Regions from separate parts of the Microbacterium sp. GXF0217 genome, predicted to be linked through region 1. Evidence: predicted binding sites of a transcription regulator. Region 1 holds the regulator's gene; each other region holds the start of a gene.
What was found. The regulator LexA, encoded in region 1, represses DNA repair genes until DNA is damaged. The targets are predictions, from matches to a motif close to TCGAACANNTGTTCGA.
Positions count from the first base shown of each region.

Region 2: ACWAT3_RS12335 (HNH endonuclease signature motif containing protein) is a predicted target of LexA. The motif match lies at 1,506-1,521, and genes of this name have one in related genera.
Region 3: ACWAT3_RS09985 (DUF222 domain-containing protein) is a predicted target of LexA. The motif match lies at 3,739-3,754, and genes of this name have one in related genera.

Region 1 covers NZ_JBSJZG010000003.1:579,732-584,371, forward strand. The annotation lists gene ACWAT3_RS08890 (S9 family peptidase) at 1-1,746, opposite strand, end outside; gene lexA (transcriptional repressor LexA) at 1,921-2,607, opposite strand; gene ACWAT3_RS08900 (LysM peptidoglycan-binding domain-containing protein) at 2,891-3,250, shown strand; gene ACWAT3_RS08905 (histidinol-phosphate transaminase) at 3,297-4,388, shown strand; gene hisB (imidazoleglycerol-phosphate dehydratase HisB) at 4,385-4,640, shown strand, end outside.
Region 2 covers NZ_JBSJZG010000005.1:170,716-175,355, forward strand. The annotation lists gene ACWAT3_RS12330 (hypothetical protein) at 1-67, shown strand, start outside; gene ACWAT3_RS12335 (HNH endonuclease signature motif containing protein) at 79-1,494, opposite strand; gene ACWAT3_RS12340 (substrate-binding domain-containing protein) at 1,762-2,754, opposite strand; gene ACWAT3_RS12345 (ABC transporter permease) at 2,802-3,902, opposite strand; gene ACWAT3_RS12350 (sugar ABC transporter ATP-binding protein) at 3,899-4,640, opposite strand, start outside.
Region 3 covers NZ_JBSJZG010000004.1:180,213-184,852, reverse strand. The annotation lists gene ACWAT3_RS10005 (DUF427 domain-containing protein) at 1-207, opposite strand, end outside; gene ACWAT3_RS10000 (dihydrolipoyl dehydrogenase family protein) at 367-1,788, opposite strand; gene ACWAT3_RS09995 (MFS transporter) at 1,882-3,282, opposite strand; gene ACWAT3_RS09990 (hypothetical protein) at 3,279-3,602, opposite strand; gene ACWAT3_RS09985 (DUF222 domain-containing protein) at 3,798-4,640, shown strand, end outside.

The DNA.
Region 1 (4,640 bases):
CTCGTGGTCTATCCCGCGCGCGGCCAGGGCCTCGCGGATCGCCTCGGACTGCGATGGCGGTACGACCGGGTCATCCGCGCCCTGCAGCAGCAGGACGGGGACATCGATCCGCGCGGCGTTGGTCAGCGGCGAGCGCTCGACGTACAGGGCTTCCGCTTCGGGCAGCGGTCCGACGAGCCCGTTCAGGTACTCCTTCTCGAAGTCATGCGTGTCTGCGGCCAGGGCGCGCAGGTCGGTGACGCCGTACCGGCTGATTCCGGCGCCGAAGACGCCGCCCCGGACCAGCGCGGCGAGGGCTGTCCATCCGCCGGCCGAACCGCCGCGTATCGCGATGCGTGCAGGGTCGGCGAGTCCCGCGTCCGCGAGTCCGCGCGCCGCTGCGAGGACATCGTCCACGTCGATGACGCCCCAGCTGTGGTCCAGACGCTCCCGATAGGCGCGTCCGTATCCGGTCGAACCTCCGTAATTGACATCCAGGACGCCGATGCCGCGGCTCGTGTAGAACGCGATCCCGGCGGACGCGGCGCCGGTGACATGGGCGGTCGGACCGCCGTGCACGAACACGATGTACGGCGGCAGCTCGTCATGCGCTGCGGCGCACTCCGGGTTCGCCGGCGCGTAAGCGAACGCGTGCACGGGGCCGTGGGCGCCGTCCACGACGATCGGCCGCGCTGGCGGCATCCAGGCCGGATCGACGGGTCGGCCACCGGCGATCGCGACGACGGCGCCGGAGTCGACGTCGACGGACCACAGCCCAGGGGAGACGGTCGAGCCCGTCCCGGTCACGAGCACCTGCGTCCCGTCGGCGTCGTCGATGCTCACGTGACCGTCGCAGGGGACCGCGAGTGCGCGGACGCCGCCGTCCGGTGCGATCACGACGACCTCATCGCGACCGTTGGTGCGCACGACGACGATGCGCCCATCGTCCAGCGGGCGATACCAGCGGTTGCCCAGCACCCACAGCCCGTAGCCGGTGTCGGCATCGGCCGGGGCGACTGCCGCGGCGGTGGACGGCGTCGCACCGTCCACGCGGACGCGATGCAGTGTCCATCGGTCGTCGGGGATGTCCGAGTAGATCAGCGTCGCATCGTCGGCCCACTCCGGCTGCAGCGCCGCGCGGGTCGGCAGAACGGCAGCTGCGTCGTCGCCGATGCGCGCGATGTGCACCTGAGCGCTCTCCCACGGCATCCGATCGCCCTGCCACTGCACCCACGCGATCCGTGCGCCGTCGGGGGAGAGCGCCGGGTGTGCGAAGAATCCAGGACCTTGAGCGTGCACGATCACCGCTGATGCGTCTGCCGCGGCCGAGCCGTCGGTGGGGATCTCGACGATCGCGCGCTGGTGCGGGTCGGACGTGAGGTCCTCGCGCACGGCGAGCAGCCTGCCGTGCTGGAGCCGCAGACCGCCGTGCGCCGGTCCGGGCGCGGTCAGGGGCTGCGGCGTGCCGCCCGGTTCCAATCGGTGCACCTGCTGCCCTCGGGCTTCGACGAAGTACAGGATGCCGTCGGCATCCGCCGTCCAGGACCCGCCGCCGTATTCGTGCACGCGGGAACGAGCGCTCCAGGGTGACGGGAGCACCTCGGTCCCGGTGGAGCTGCGCACGGTCACCCGGCCGCCCTGTGCCGGTACGGACTCGCCCCACCAGATCTCGTCTCCCGCGAAGCAGGCGCCGTCGATACGGGGAGCGGATGCCGCGATATCGGCGGCGTGGAACGGGGAGGGCCAGGATCCGAACGGCTGGGGCATGCTCCGAGCCTACGAGACGCGCGTGACGCGACACAGGGTGTCACGCAACCGCCCCGTTCACCCTGGAGCGTGCAGCGACAGCCGATCCCGGCATCCGCCCGCGAAGCGCAGGTTCTTCGCGGCCCGCGTCCGCATTGTCAGCAGGTGGATACGACGAGACCACCGAGTCGCTGCTCAGACGGCGCGAAGTACCGCGACGACCTTGCCGAGCACGGTCGCATCGTCGCCGAGGATGGGCTCGAACGCGGAGTTGCGGGGGAGCAGCCAGGTGTGGCCGTCGCGGCGGCGGAAAGTTTTGACCGTGGCCTCGTCGTCGAGCATGGCGGCGACGATCTCGCCGTTCTCCGCCGTGTTCTGCGTGCGCACCACGACCCAGTCGCCGTCGCAGATCGCGGCATCGATCATCGACTCGCCGTTGACCTTGAGCATGAACAGATCGCCCTTGCCGACGAGCTGACGCGGCAAGGGGAAGATCTCTTCGACCTGCTGCTCGGCCGTGATCGGCACGCCGGCCGCGATCTGCCCGACGAGTGGCACGAGCGCCGCATCACCGACCGGAGGTGCCGTGTCGGCGGGGTTCTCGGTGCCGCTGCCAGGCAGATCGATCAGCACCTCCATGGCGCGCGTCTTGCCCGGGTCCCGACGAAGGTAGCCGCTGAGCTCGAGCTGGCCGAGCTGATGCGTGACACTCGAGAGCGACTTCAGCCCGACTGCGTCGCCGATCTCGCGCATGCTCGGCGGATAGCCGTGCCGCGCGATCGAGGTCTGAATAACCTCGAGGATCGCCATCTGCTTGGCGCTCAGGCTCTTGCGTCGACGAGTGCGCGGTGCCTCAGTGCCGGGGGCTGATGCGTCGCTCATGGCTGCTCCTTCGTTGACCTATCGGGTGCCCGGCATCGATGTCGGAGGCCCGTGGTGAGGTGTCGTTAGCGAAACCGTATCCGAGGTTCCCCTGTTCGGGGAAGATCTGTTCGAGCGTGTCGGTGGATTCGAAGATCCGGTTTCGAATAATGCTTGACAAAGATTCGAATTCGAAGATACATTCGGTACGTAGCTTCGCATCCCCCACTCCCGGCCGAGTGGGGAATGCGAACGCTACGCCAACATCTCCCGATCGGGAGAGGAAGCACGAGGAGCAGCGATCATGAGCAGCATCAGCGTCACCGCACCGTCCATCCGTCCGTCCGCGGCAGTCACCCGACTGCGTCTGACGGCACGGGGTCGCCGTGTTCTGCTCGCTCTCGCGGCGCTACCTCTGGCGGTCGGTCTCGCGTTCGCAGTGCTGAGCGGAGGATCCGCGTATGCCGGCGGTGAAGAGGTGACCGCATCGTTCGAGACCGTCACCGTCATGCCCGGCGACACGCTGTGGTCGATCGCGGAGGAAATCGCACCCGGTGTCGATCCCCGCGAGGTGGTCGACGGTCTGCAGAAGCTCAACCTTCTCGAAGGTGGCACGCTGATGATCGGAGATGAGCTCGCGATCCCGGCGGCGTACGCCGGCTGAGACGGTTCGTCACATCGGCCTCGGCCGGCCGGAGGGCCTCGGTAGCATGGGGCGGGTGACCTCCCTCGATGACCTTCCCCTCCGCGATGATCTGCGCGGCCTCACCCCGTACGGCGCTCCACAGGCGCCGCTTCCGGTCGCGCTGAACGTCAACGAGAACACCCACCCGGTTCCGGATGCCGTCGCGAGCGACATCCTCGACGACATCGCGGTCGCTCTTCGGGATGTGAACCGCTACCCGGACCGCGAGTTCACGACCTTGCGCGAGAGCTTCGCCGAGTACCTCGGCCACGAACTGTCGGCGGATCAGATCTGGGCGGGCAACGGATCGAACGAAGTACTGCAGCACATCGCGCAGGCGTTCGGAGGCCCGGGGCGCACCGCCTTCGGCTTCGCCCCGACCTACTCGATGTACCCGCTGATCGCGCAGGGCACGGGATCCACCTGGATCGCCGGGACGCGCGAGCCCGACTACACGGTGACGCCGGACGATGCCGCGGCGCAGGTGGCCGCCGCCGACCCGGACATCGTCCTGCTGTGCTCGCCGAACAACCCCACCGGCACGCCGCTCGGCCTCGATGTCGTCGAGGCCGTGTACGAAGCATCCCGTGGCATCGTCGTCGTCGACGAGGCGTATCAGGAGTTCGCGCCTCGCGATGCGCCGTCCGCGCTGACGCTGCTCGGCGGGCGTCCGCGTCTGGCGATCTCCCGCACCATGAGCAAGGCCTTCGCATTCGCCGGTGCGCGCGTGGGCTATCTCGCTGCGGATCCCGTCTTCATCGACGCGCTGCGCCTTGTCCGACTGCCCTATCACCTGAGCGCTCTCACGCAGGCCGCGGCGATCGCCGCGCTGCGCAACGCCGACACCATGCTCGCCATGGTCGACGAGATCGTCGAGCAGCGCGACCGGATCACGGCGACGCTCGAAGCGCTGGGCTACTCGCCGCACGACTCCTGGTCGAACTTCGTGCTCTTCGGCGGCGTGGCAGATCCGAAGGCGACCTGGCAGGCGCTGTACGACCAGGGGGTTCTCGTGCGGGACGTCGGAATCGCAGGACACCTGCGGGTCACGGCTGGCACCGAGGCCGAGACGACGGCGTTCCTGGACGCACTGGCATCGATAGAATCGGCCTCATGAGCCGTACCGCCAGCCGCACCCGCAGCACGTCCGAGTCGTCCGTCGAGCTCGAGCTGAACCTGGACGGTTCGGGCATCAGCCACATCGACACGTCGGTGCCCTTCTTCGATCACATGCTCACGGCGTTCGCCAAGCACTCGCTGACGGACCTCACGGTGCGCGCCTCCGGCGACACGAACATCGACGCTCACCACACGGTCGAGGACATCTCTATCGTGCTCGGACAGACGATCCGCGATGCGCTGGGCGACA
Region 2 (4,640 bases), on a different contig from region 1:
CGGGTACGAGTTCAAGCGCGCCCTGGTTCCGGTGCAGCAGGCGATTCTCGCGCACTGCATGGCGTAGTACCTTGCCGGTCAGAAGGGTGGTGGGTCTTCGCGGGTGGTGAATCCCGTGGGTGTGGTGAGTTGGATGGTGCGGTTGGGGCGGGATCGGTAGCGGGTTCGGGTGCGGTGTCGGTGGGTGTGGTGGTGGGGGCAGAGGGGTGCGAGGGAGTCGGTGTTGGTTCTGCCGCCGGTGGCCCAGGGGCGGCGGTGGTCGATGTCGGCGTCGGCGGCGAGTCGTTCGCAGCCGTCGGCGGAGCAGGTGCCGTGTTTCAGGATGAGCCAGTCGCGTTGGGCGGTGGTGGGCCGATAGGTGCGGCGGTCCATGTTCAGGATGATGCCTTGGACGGGGTCGGTGATGACGCGGTGGAACGCGGTGGCTTCGGTGAAGATCTGCGCGGCGGTAACGGGGTCGAGGGGGTCGCCGCCGACGATGTGCGCCTGTTCGGTGTCGAGCACGGCCTGCACGGCCGGGTCGATCGTGCTGCCGGAGCCTGTGCTGACGCTGGTGTCGGCGACTGTGCGGGTGCTGGAGTCCGTGCTGCTGCCGGAGTCTGTGCTGGCTTCGGTGGCGTCGGTGGCTGCGGCAGTGGCGGTGGCCGCGGCCGCGGTGGTGCGGGCGAGAAGTTGCACGGGGATGGTGACGAACACTTTCGTCTTGACGGCGGTGTCGGTGCCGACCCCGCGCAGCCAGGCGCTGGCCAGGTCGGCGCGGATCTGGTCGCGGGTGCGGCCGTCACGGGCGTTCTTGGAGAGGTGTTTCGCGGTGGAGGTCTCACGGCGGAACGCGGCGTGTGCTTCGTGGGCGGGCATCAGCGCGTGATGCCATGCCATGTCCCCGTCGACGTCTTCGACCCAGACGCGCCGGTCCCGCATGGCGCGGGAGTGGGCCGCTTCGGGACCGATGGGGTGCAGCCGGTCGGTGAGGCGCTTCAGCCGCCGGGTGAACGATGCGGGCGTGCAGGTCTCGGACCAACCCGCGCAGGCGGCGTCGATCGCAGCGAACGCGGCTTTCTCGGCCGCGCGTTCCGCGGCGGTCGCGTCCACGGGAGCGGCGACCAGTCCGAGGGCGTGCACCGCCCGGCCGACCAGGGACAGAGACGCGAAACCGGTGACCGCGCGCTCCCAGAGGGCGGGGAGATGTGTGAGGGCCCGTTCGACGAGGAACACCTGCCCGCGGACATGCTCCTCGGACAGGGCCATCCGCAACGCGAGATCCATGACCGCGGCGCGTTCCGCGAACTCGACCGCCCCGGCATCCTCGATCCCGTTCAGATACAGCTCCGGGTGTCGGCGGGCGTGCTGGATCACCCGCAGCATCCGCACCGCCTGCAACGCGGCCTGACGGTTCGCGTCCACCTGCGAGCATTCCGCATCCGCGAGCAGCGCACCGATCTCCTCCACCGGTCCGAGGACCGGGAGAGACGAACCCTGCGCCGCTGCATCCATCACCCCCAGTTTAGTAGATATGTTCGACGCGAGCAAGGGGTCACCCGACCATTTCCGAGATCACGGGTCGCAATAGTGACCGCGTTTCGACTGCTCGCCGACGCTCGCGCTCAACAAGCCAACACGAGCGGCCGGGGCGGAAGCCGGCACGATCGCGCTCAATAGGCAGAAGTCGCAGGCCACGGCGCGCGAACACGAATCACCGCCGACACGACGAGGGGCCGCCCCGCAGGACGGCCCCTCGCTTCCCTCTGGTCCCCCGACCGATCACTCCAACGCGAAGAGCGTGTAGCTCTCGGCGTTCTCGGCGTTGATGACGATGCAGTCGATCGACTGCTTCTCGTCCTCGCCCGTCTCCCCCGTCTGCACGAAGCTGTCGGCCTGCTGGACCGCGAGCTGCGAGATCAGCACCGCCGGCTGCAGTCCCGTGGCCAGCAGCGTGCCGGCCTTGATCGCCTCCACGGCGTCGGGGCTGCCGTCGAAGCCGGCGATGACGACCTTGCCGGTGAGCCCGGCGGCCTCGACCGCAGCCACAGCACCGAGCGCCATGGTGTCGTTGCCCGCGATGATGCCCTGGATGTCCGGGTCGCGCTGCAGCAGCGTCTCGATCTTCGTGAACGCCTCGTCCTGGCTCCAGTTCGCCGTCTCCTTGGCGACGGACACCAGGTTCGGGTACTGCGAGATGACGCTCGCGAACGCCTCCGACCGGACGCCGGCGTTGGTGTCGGACTCCTTGCCGGTGAGCTCGATGTACTTGCCACCGTCCGGAAGAGCGGCGACCCACTCCTCGGCGACCGCCGCGGCACCCTGGGCGTTGTTCGCGACGATCTGCGCGGCGGCGACTCCGGTCTCGTTGATCTCGCGATCGATGAGGAACACCGGGATGCCGGCATCCTTGGCTTTCTGCACCGGGCCGATCGACGCATCGGCGCCGGCGTTGTCGAGGACGATCGCGACGGCATCCTTGCTGATGGCCGCGTCGATCAGCTCGCTCTGCTTGTTCGGGTCGTCGTCGTGCGAGGCGACCGACGTCTCGTAGCCGAGCTTCTCGGCCTCGGCCGCCGCGGCGTCCGCTTCGGCCTTGAAGAACGGGTTGTCGTGCGAGGGGGTGATGATCGCGATGACGCCGCCGGCATCGCCCGATCCGCCGTCGCCGGAACCCGAGCCGGCGTCGGCGTCGTCCCCGCCGCCCGAGCTGCACGCGGCGAGCCCGAGGACGAGGGTGAGTGCCGCTGCCGCGGCGAAGATACTGCGTCGCATGATTCTCCTTCGATCGTGCTGTGGTGCTGCTGACGTCGCAGCGGGATTCACGCCGTGGCCGGCGTCGACTGAGGGGGTGAGGACTGCTTGTTCGCCGCGGCGAGCGCGGCGTTCTTCGACCTCGTGATGCGCTGCTGCGCCTGGTCGAGCATGACGGCGAGGATGATGACCGCGCCCTTGATCGCGATCTGCCAGAAGGTCGAGACACCGACCAGCACGAGCCCGTCGCTGAGGAAGCCGATGACGAACGCTCCGATGAGGACGCCGCGGACGTTGCCCCGCCCTCCGGTGAGCGCCGCCCCACCGATCACGACCGCAGCGATCGCGTTGAGCTCGAAGGTCTCACCGAGCTGCGGCGCGGCACTGGTGAGCTCGGACGAGATGATGAGGCCTGTGGTCGCGGCGCAGAATCCGCTGATCATGTAGACGCGCAGCTTCACCTTCTTCACCGGCACACCGGACAGCTCCGCCGCCCGTTCGTTGCCACCGGTCGCGTACACCCAGCGCCCGAACGGCGTCTTGCGCAGCACGAGCGAGGCGATCAGAGCGAACACGACCATGATCCAGATCGCGGTCGGGATGCCGAGGATCCGGCCTCCGCCGATCAGGAGGAACCCCTGGTTGCCGAGCTCCTCGGTACCGGCGAGCTTCGGATACGTCGTCCCGTTCGAGATGAGCAGCGCCGCGCCCCGTGCGACGTAGAGCATGCCGAGCGTCGCGATGAACGGAGCGACGTTGAACTTCGTCACGAGGATGCCGTTGATGAATCCGACGAACGTGCCGACCGCGAGTGCGACCACCACGACGAACCAGACCTGCGGGTACGCGACGATGTCGAACACCGTCAGTTGCCAGCCCTGCAGCAGCGTGCCGGCGACCACGCCGGACAGCCCGACCGTCGACCCGACGGACAGGTCGATCCCGCCCTTGAGGATCACGAACAGCATCCCGAGCGCCAGGATGCCGTTGTACGCGACGTGCTTGGTCATCGTCACGAGATTGCTGAACGTGAGGAACGAATCCGACAGGAGCGCGAAGATGATGATCAGGACGATCAGCGCGATGAACGCCCTGCCCTCGAGCAGCAGCGAGCCGATGTCGACGTTCTGCAGGCGGTTCCGGCGAACGGCGGAGTTCTCGTTGGTCATTGCGCGCTCCCTGCGGCGTCGTCGGTGTGCGATTCCCCTGAGGCGACCATGAGGTCCTCGCGGGTGGAGTCACGCGGGTCGAACTCGCCGACGATGCGGCCTTTCGACATCACGATGACCCGGTTGGAGACGCCGAGCGCCTCGCCCACTTCACTGGTTGCGAAGAGCACGGCGAGCCCGCGTCGGGCCTCTCGCGCCATGAGCGCGAAGATCTCGGCCTTGGCGCCGACGTCGATCCCTCTGGACGGTTCGTCCAGCAGGATCACGCGCGGCTCGGTCATGAGTGTCTTGCCGATCACGACCTTCTGCTGGTTGCCTCCGGACAGCGAGGTGATCGACGCAGTCGGGCCTGCGGCCTTCACCCGCACGTCGGCCATGCTGCGGGCGACGGCCTCGCGTTCGCGTCGCGCACGGATCCAGCCCATCGGCGCGAACGACAGCAGGCTCGACAGCGCGGTGTTCTCGCCGACCGACATCGTCTGCACCAGACCGTCGCGCTGGCGGTCCTCCGGCACGAGGGCGAGGCCGGATGCGATGCGATCGCCGATCGTCTGCGAACCGAGCGGCTCCCCGTGGATCAGGACCTCGCCGCGCTGAATCGGCGAGCGTCCGGCCAGCGCCTCGAGCAGCTCGGTGCGACCGGCCCCCATGAGCCCGTACAGGCAGACGATCTCGCCTTCCCGCACCTGGAGATCGAGACCGTCGACGGCCAGCCGACTCGGGTTCGCCGGGTCGGCG
Region 3 (4,640 bases), on a different contig from region 1:
CCAGGCCCGGTCGACGTGGACGTCGCCGCCCGCGCGCACCGAGTAGTACTGGCACTCGCCCTTCCACGGGCACGTGTAGGGCGTCGGGCTCTCGACGAGGACGTCCGGCGCGAGGGATGCCGGCGGGAAGTACCAGTTGCCCTCGATGCGGATCAGGTCGCCCTCGTCCGCCTCGGCGATCGTGGTTCCTGCGAGTACAGCCTTCATTTCTGTCCTCCTCGGATCAGGTTCTGAGCGTAGGGGACGCCACAGACACCCGGGGGTCTGGTCCCTCGGCGCGTCATGATCGGCGGCATCGACGTGCGTCCTCTCATCTCTGTGCCTTCGGAGCGGATGCCCGATCGGATGGTTCTTCCGACCATCGGCTCACGCCGACCGGCGACCGTACTCCTCGAGCAGGCGGAGCCAGATCTCGCTCACCGTCGGATACGCCGGCACTGCGTGCCACAGTCGCGAGATCGGCACCTCTCCCGCGATCGCGATCGTGGCGGCCTGCAGGAGCTCTGCGACGTCGGGACCGACGAACGTGATGCCGAGGATGACGTCGCGCTCGGCATCCACCACCATGCGGGCCTGTCCGCGGTAGTCGTCCTGGTGAAGGCTCGCTCCGGCGACCCAGCCGAGATCGTAGTCGACGACGGCGGTCTCGAAACCGGCCTCCTGCGCCGCGGCGGCCGTCAGACCGACGGCGGCGACCTCTGGGTCGGAGAAGACGACCTGCGGCACCGCACGATGATCGGCGGTCGCGACGTGCCGACCCCACGCGTCGTCGTGGATGTCCTCGCCCCGCGCGCGGGCGGCGATCACGTCGCCAGCCGCGCGGGCCTGGTACTTGCCCTGATGCGTCAGCAGCACGCGTCCATTGACGTCGCCGACGGCGTACAGCCAGTCGCTGCCCGGCACCCTGAGCGTGTCGTCGACGTCGATGTACCGCCCCGGTTCGAGGTCGACGTTCTCGAGGCCGATGTCACCGCTGCGCGGGCGGCGGCCGGTGGCGGCGAGGACCTCGTCGGCCACGACCGTCGATCCGTCGCCCAGGGTGATCGTGACGCCGCTCTCGTCGCGGTCGACGCGGCTGGTCGCGGTGTTCGTGCGCACGTCGACGCCCAGCTCGCGCATCCCGGCTGCGACCTGCTCGCCGGCGAACGGCTCGAGCGAGCCCAGGATGTCGCCGCGCGCGATCACCGTGACGTGCGACCCGAGGGAGGCGTAGGCGGTGGCCATCTCGACCGCGACCACGCCGCCGCCGATGACGGCGAGCGAACCAGGCACCTCCTGCGCGCTGGTCGCCTCGCGGCTCGTCCACGGCTTCGCCTCCGCGAGGCCGGGGATGCCGGGGATCACGGCATCCGTGCCCGTGCTGATGGCGACGGCATGACGGGCGCGCAGGACGCGGGTGGCGCCATCCGCGTCCGTCACGGTGACTTCGCGCTCACCGGTGATGCGGCCGTGACCGCGGGCCAGGTCGATCCCGGCTTTGCCGAGCCAGGACACCTGACCGGCATCCGACCAGTCGCTCGTGAACGAGTTGCGACGGGCGAGGACCGCCTCGGCATCCAATGCGCCTGTGACGGCTTCGGCGGCGCCGGCGATGCGCAGGGCGGCGCGCAGCGCCTGGCCCGAGCGCAGCAGCGCCTTCGACGGCATGCACGCCCAGTACGAGCATTCGCCGCCGACGAGTTCGCTTTCGACGATGACGACGGTGAGTCCGCCCTGCACGGCCCGGTCCGCCACGTTCTCGCCGACGGGACCCGCCCCGATCACGATGAGGTCGTACTCTTCTGTCATCCGCTGCACCTTCCCAGTCTTGTCCAAGTGCAACGCCGAGTCACGGGGGTTGTTCCGGAAGTCCCCGAACCGTAAGGTTCGACGCGCTGCCGGTTACGTCGCCGCGGCGTCGGATGACGGGGTCTCGCCGACGGCCGGGCGCACGCGTGGCGCAAGCACGGCGGCGGCGACCGCGAGGGCGACGGCCAGCGCGAACACGGCCGTGAACGGATTGAGCAGAGTCGCCACCGAGGTGAACACGGTCCCCGTGATCGCGAGGGCGAGCGCGCTTCCGAACGAATCGGCGACCGTCATCGCTGAGCTGTTGAAGCCCTGCGTCTTCGGGGTCGACATCGCCAGCGTGAGCGCGCTGGTCCTCGGGCTCATCAGGCCCATTCCGAGCCCCGCCACGACCCACGCGACCGCGATCAGGACGGCGGACAGCCCGAGAGGCGCGGTCACCAGGACGATAGCGATGCCGATGAGGACGAGGATCGTTCCGGCGCGGATGGCAGTCACGCTCGACAGCCGCGCACCCCAGCGGCCCTGCGCTGTCGCCGCGGCCGACCAGGCCAGGGCGCCGCCGGTGAGGGCGAGACCGGCGAGCGTCGGCGTGAGGGAGTACCGATCCGTGAGGAGGTACGGCAGGTACACCTGCGCGCCGAAGAAGGCCGCGGCGGCGATGCCTCGCACGAGGATCACGGACGGTAGCCCGCGACGAGCGCGCAGAGTTCCGCGGGGGACGAGCGGGCGGACGGCGATCAGCGCCACGACCGCCGCGACGACCGCGAGTGCGGGGCCGGGGCCGGGGATGTCGCCGAGCAGGTTCAGGCCGAGGACGGCGAGGGCGGCGAGCACCGACCACCCCAGGCGTCCGATCGCCCACGGCGTCGTGAGATCTCCGCCGCCGTGCAGCCCGCGCAGCGCCGGGACCACCATCAGCAGGGCGGCGACGACCAGGACCACCACACCGAGGAAGACCCACTGCCAGCCCCAGAGCTCGGCCACGAGGCCGGCGATGGTCGGGCCCACGAGCGACGGGATGACCCACGCCGCTGCGAACCCGGCGAAGATCGCGGGGTGGAGCGCCTGCGGGTAGACCCGGGCGACGACGACGTAGAGAGCGACCATGAGGCCGCCGCTGCCGAGCCCCTGCGCGAAGCGCCCGGCGACGAGGACCTCCATGGTCGGGGCGAGGCCCGCGACGAGGAGCCCCAGCACGAAGACGGCGACCGCGGTGTACAGGGGAACAACGGGTCCGCGGCGATCCGACCAGTTGCCGGTGATCACCATGCCGATGACGCCGGTCGCGAGCGGACCGGCGAACGCGAGTGCGTACAGCCGCTCACCGTCGAGATCGGCGCTGACCGAGGGCATCACGGTCGTGACGGCCAAGGATTCGAAGGCTCCGAGGAACACGAGCGCGCACGCGCCGATCGTGATCCACAGGTAGGTGGTGCTGAGGATGCCCGCTGAGTGAGCCGCCGTCGGCGTCGCGTCTGTTCTCGATGTCATGATGAGGACGCTAGGACCTCAACAATGCTTGAGGTCAAGCCGCGGGGACTCGGGCGAACGCGCGCACGGGGAACGTTCCGAAGTTCGAAGAGGCGGTCGCGGCCGGTGTGCAGCAGCACGGCCTTGCCCCGGACGTCGCGGTCGAAGAAGACCGAAGCCGGGATGCCGCGCTCCTGTGCGTCGTCGAGGGGGAACACCTCGGTCGGCAGGTCGACGAGCGTCTCGAGGGCGAGGGCGGAGAGATCGGCCCCGCCCTCGTAGCGGTGGAACGCCGTGTCGAGGTAGGTGCCGGAGTTGCCGGGCAGCTGGATCGTGTCCATCACGAAAGTGGTCCCCGGCGCGTATCTGCTCTCGGCCTGCGTGCGAGGAGACGCGCGATCCGCTCCGCAGTCATGCGGCTATCGTCCCGGCATCCAGCGGGTGGGGGGCATGTGAGATGCACGCATCCCCGTAGATTCGAAGATATCTTTCGTATATGTCTTCCATTGTCGGTGTCCTCGGCGTAGTCTGGAGGCATGTCGACGACGCATCTGGATCCTCTGCACGAGGCGGTCACCCGCCTCGACGCGGTGTGGTCGGATGCCGCGGACGCGACAGGCCTTGACCGGGCAGCCCTGGTGCAGGCGAACGCCGCCCTGGCCGTGCTGCACCGGCTCATCGACGGGTTGGAGGCGGAGGTCGCGGCTCGGATCGCGTCGGAGTCGCGACCCGAGCTGGGTGCGGAGTCGTTGGCGAAAGAGCAGGGGTTCCGCAACGCGGGACAGTTCGTCGCGGCTGCGACCGGCCGGTCCACCGGGGACGCGACCCGGCTGGTGAAAGTGGGAGAAGCGACCGCACCCCGCACCGACCTCCTCGGCGCACGACTCCCGGCGAAATACCCGGCCGTGCGGGCCGCGCTTGCCAGCGGGATGCTCGGGACGCAGGCCGCGGGGCTCATCATCGGGTTGCTGGACCGGGTGCGGCTCACGATCGACGCCGACCGGGTCGCCGAAGCCGAAGCACTGCTCGTCGAGAAAGCGGCAGGACTGTCCTTGGACGAGGTCCGCAGACTGCTCACCCGCGCGGAAGCGCACTTGGATCCGGACGGGGTCTTCCCGCGGGAAGAAGCCGCCCGCGCCCAGAACCGGCTCCTCCTGAGCGAACGCGATGGGAGGCTGCACCTCACCGCAGACATCGACGTCGCTACCGCCGCCCCCATCAAAGCCGCCATCGAAGGCTACGTGACCGCGGTATTCGCCGCACGAGCCAACGCACTCGACCCCGACGCCCCGGACGCCGCCCACCGTACCATCGCGCACCTGCAGGCCGACGCCCTCGCCGACCTCTGCGCCCACACCCTCGGCTGCGACACCAGCGCC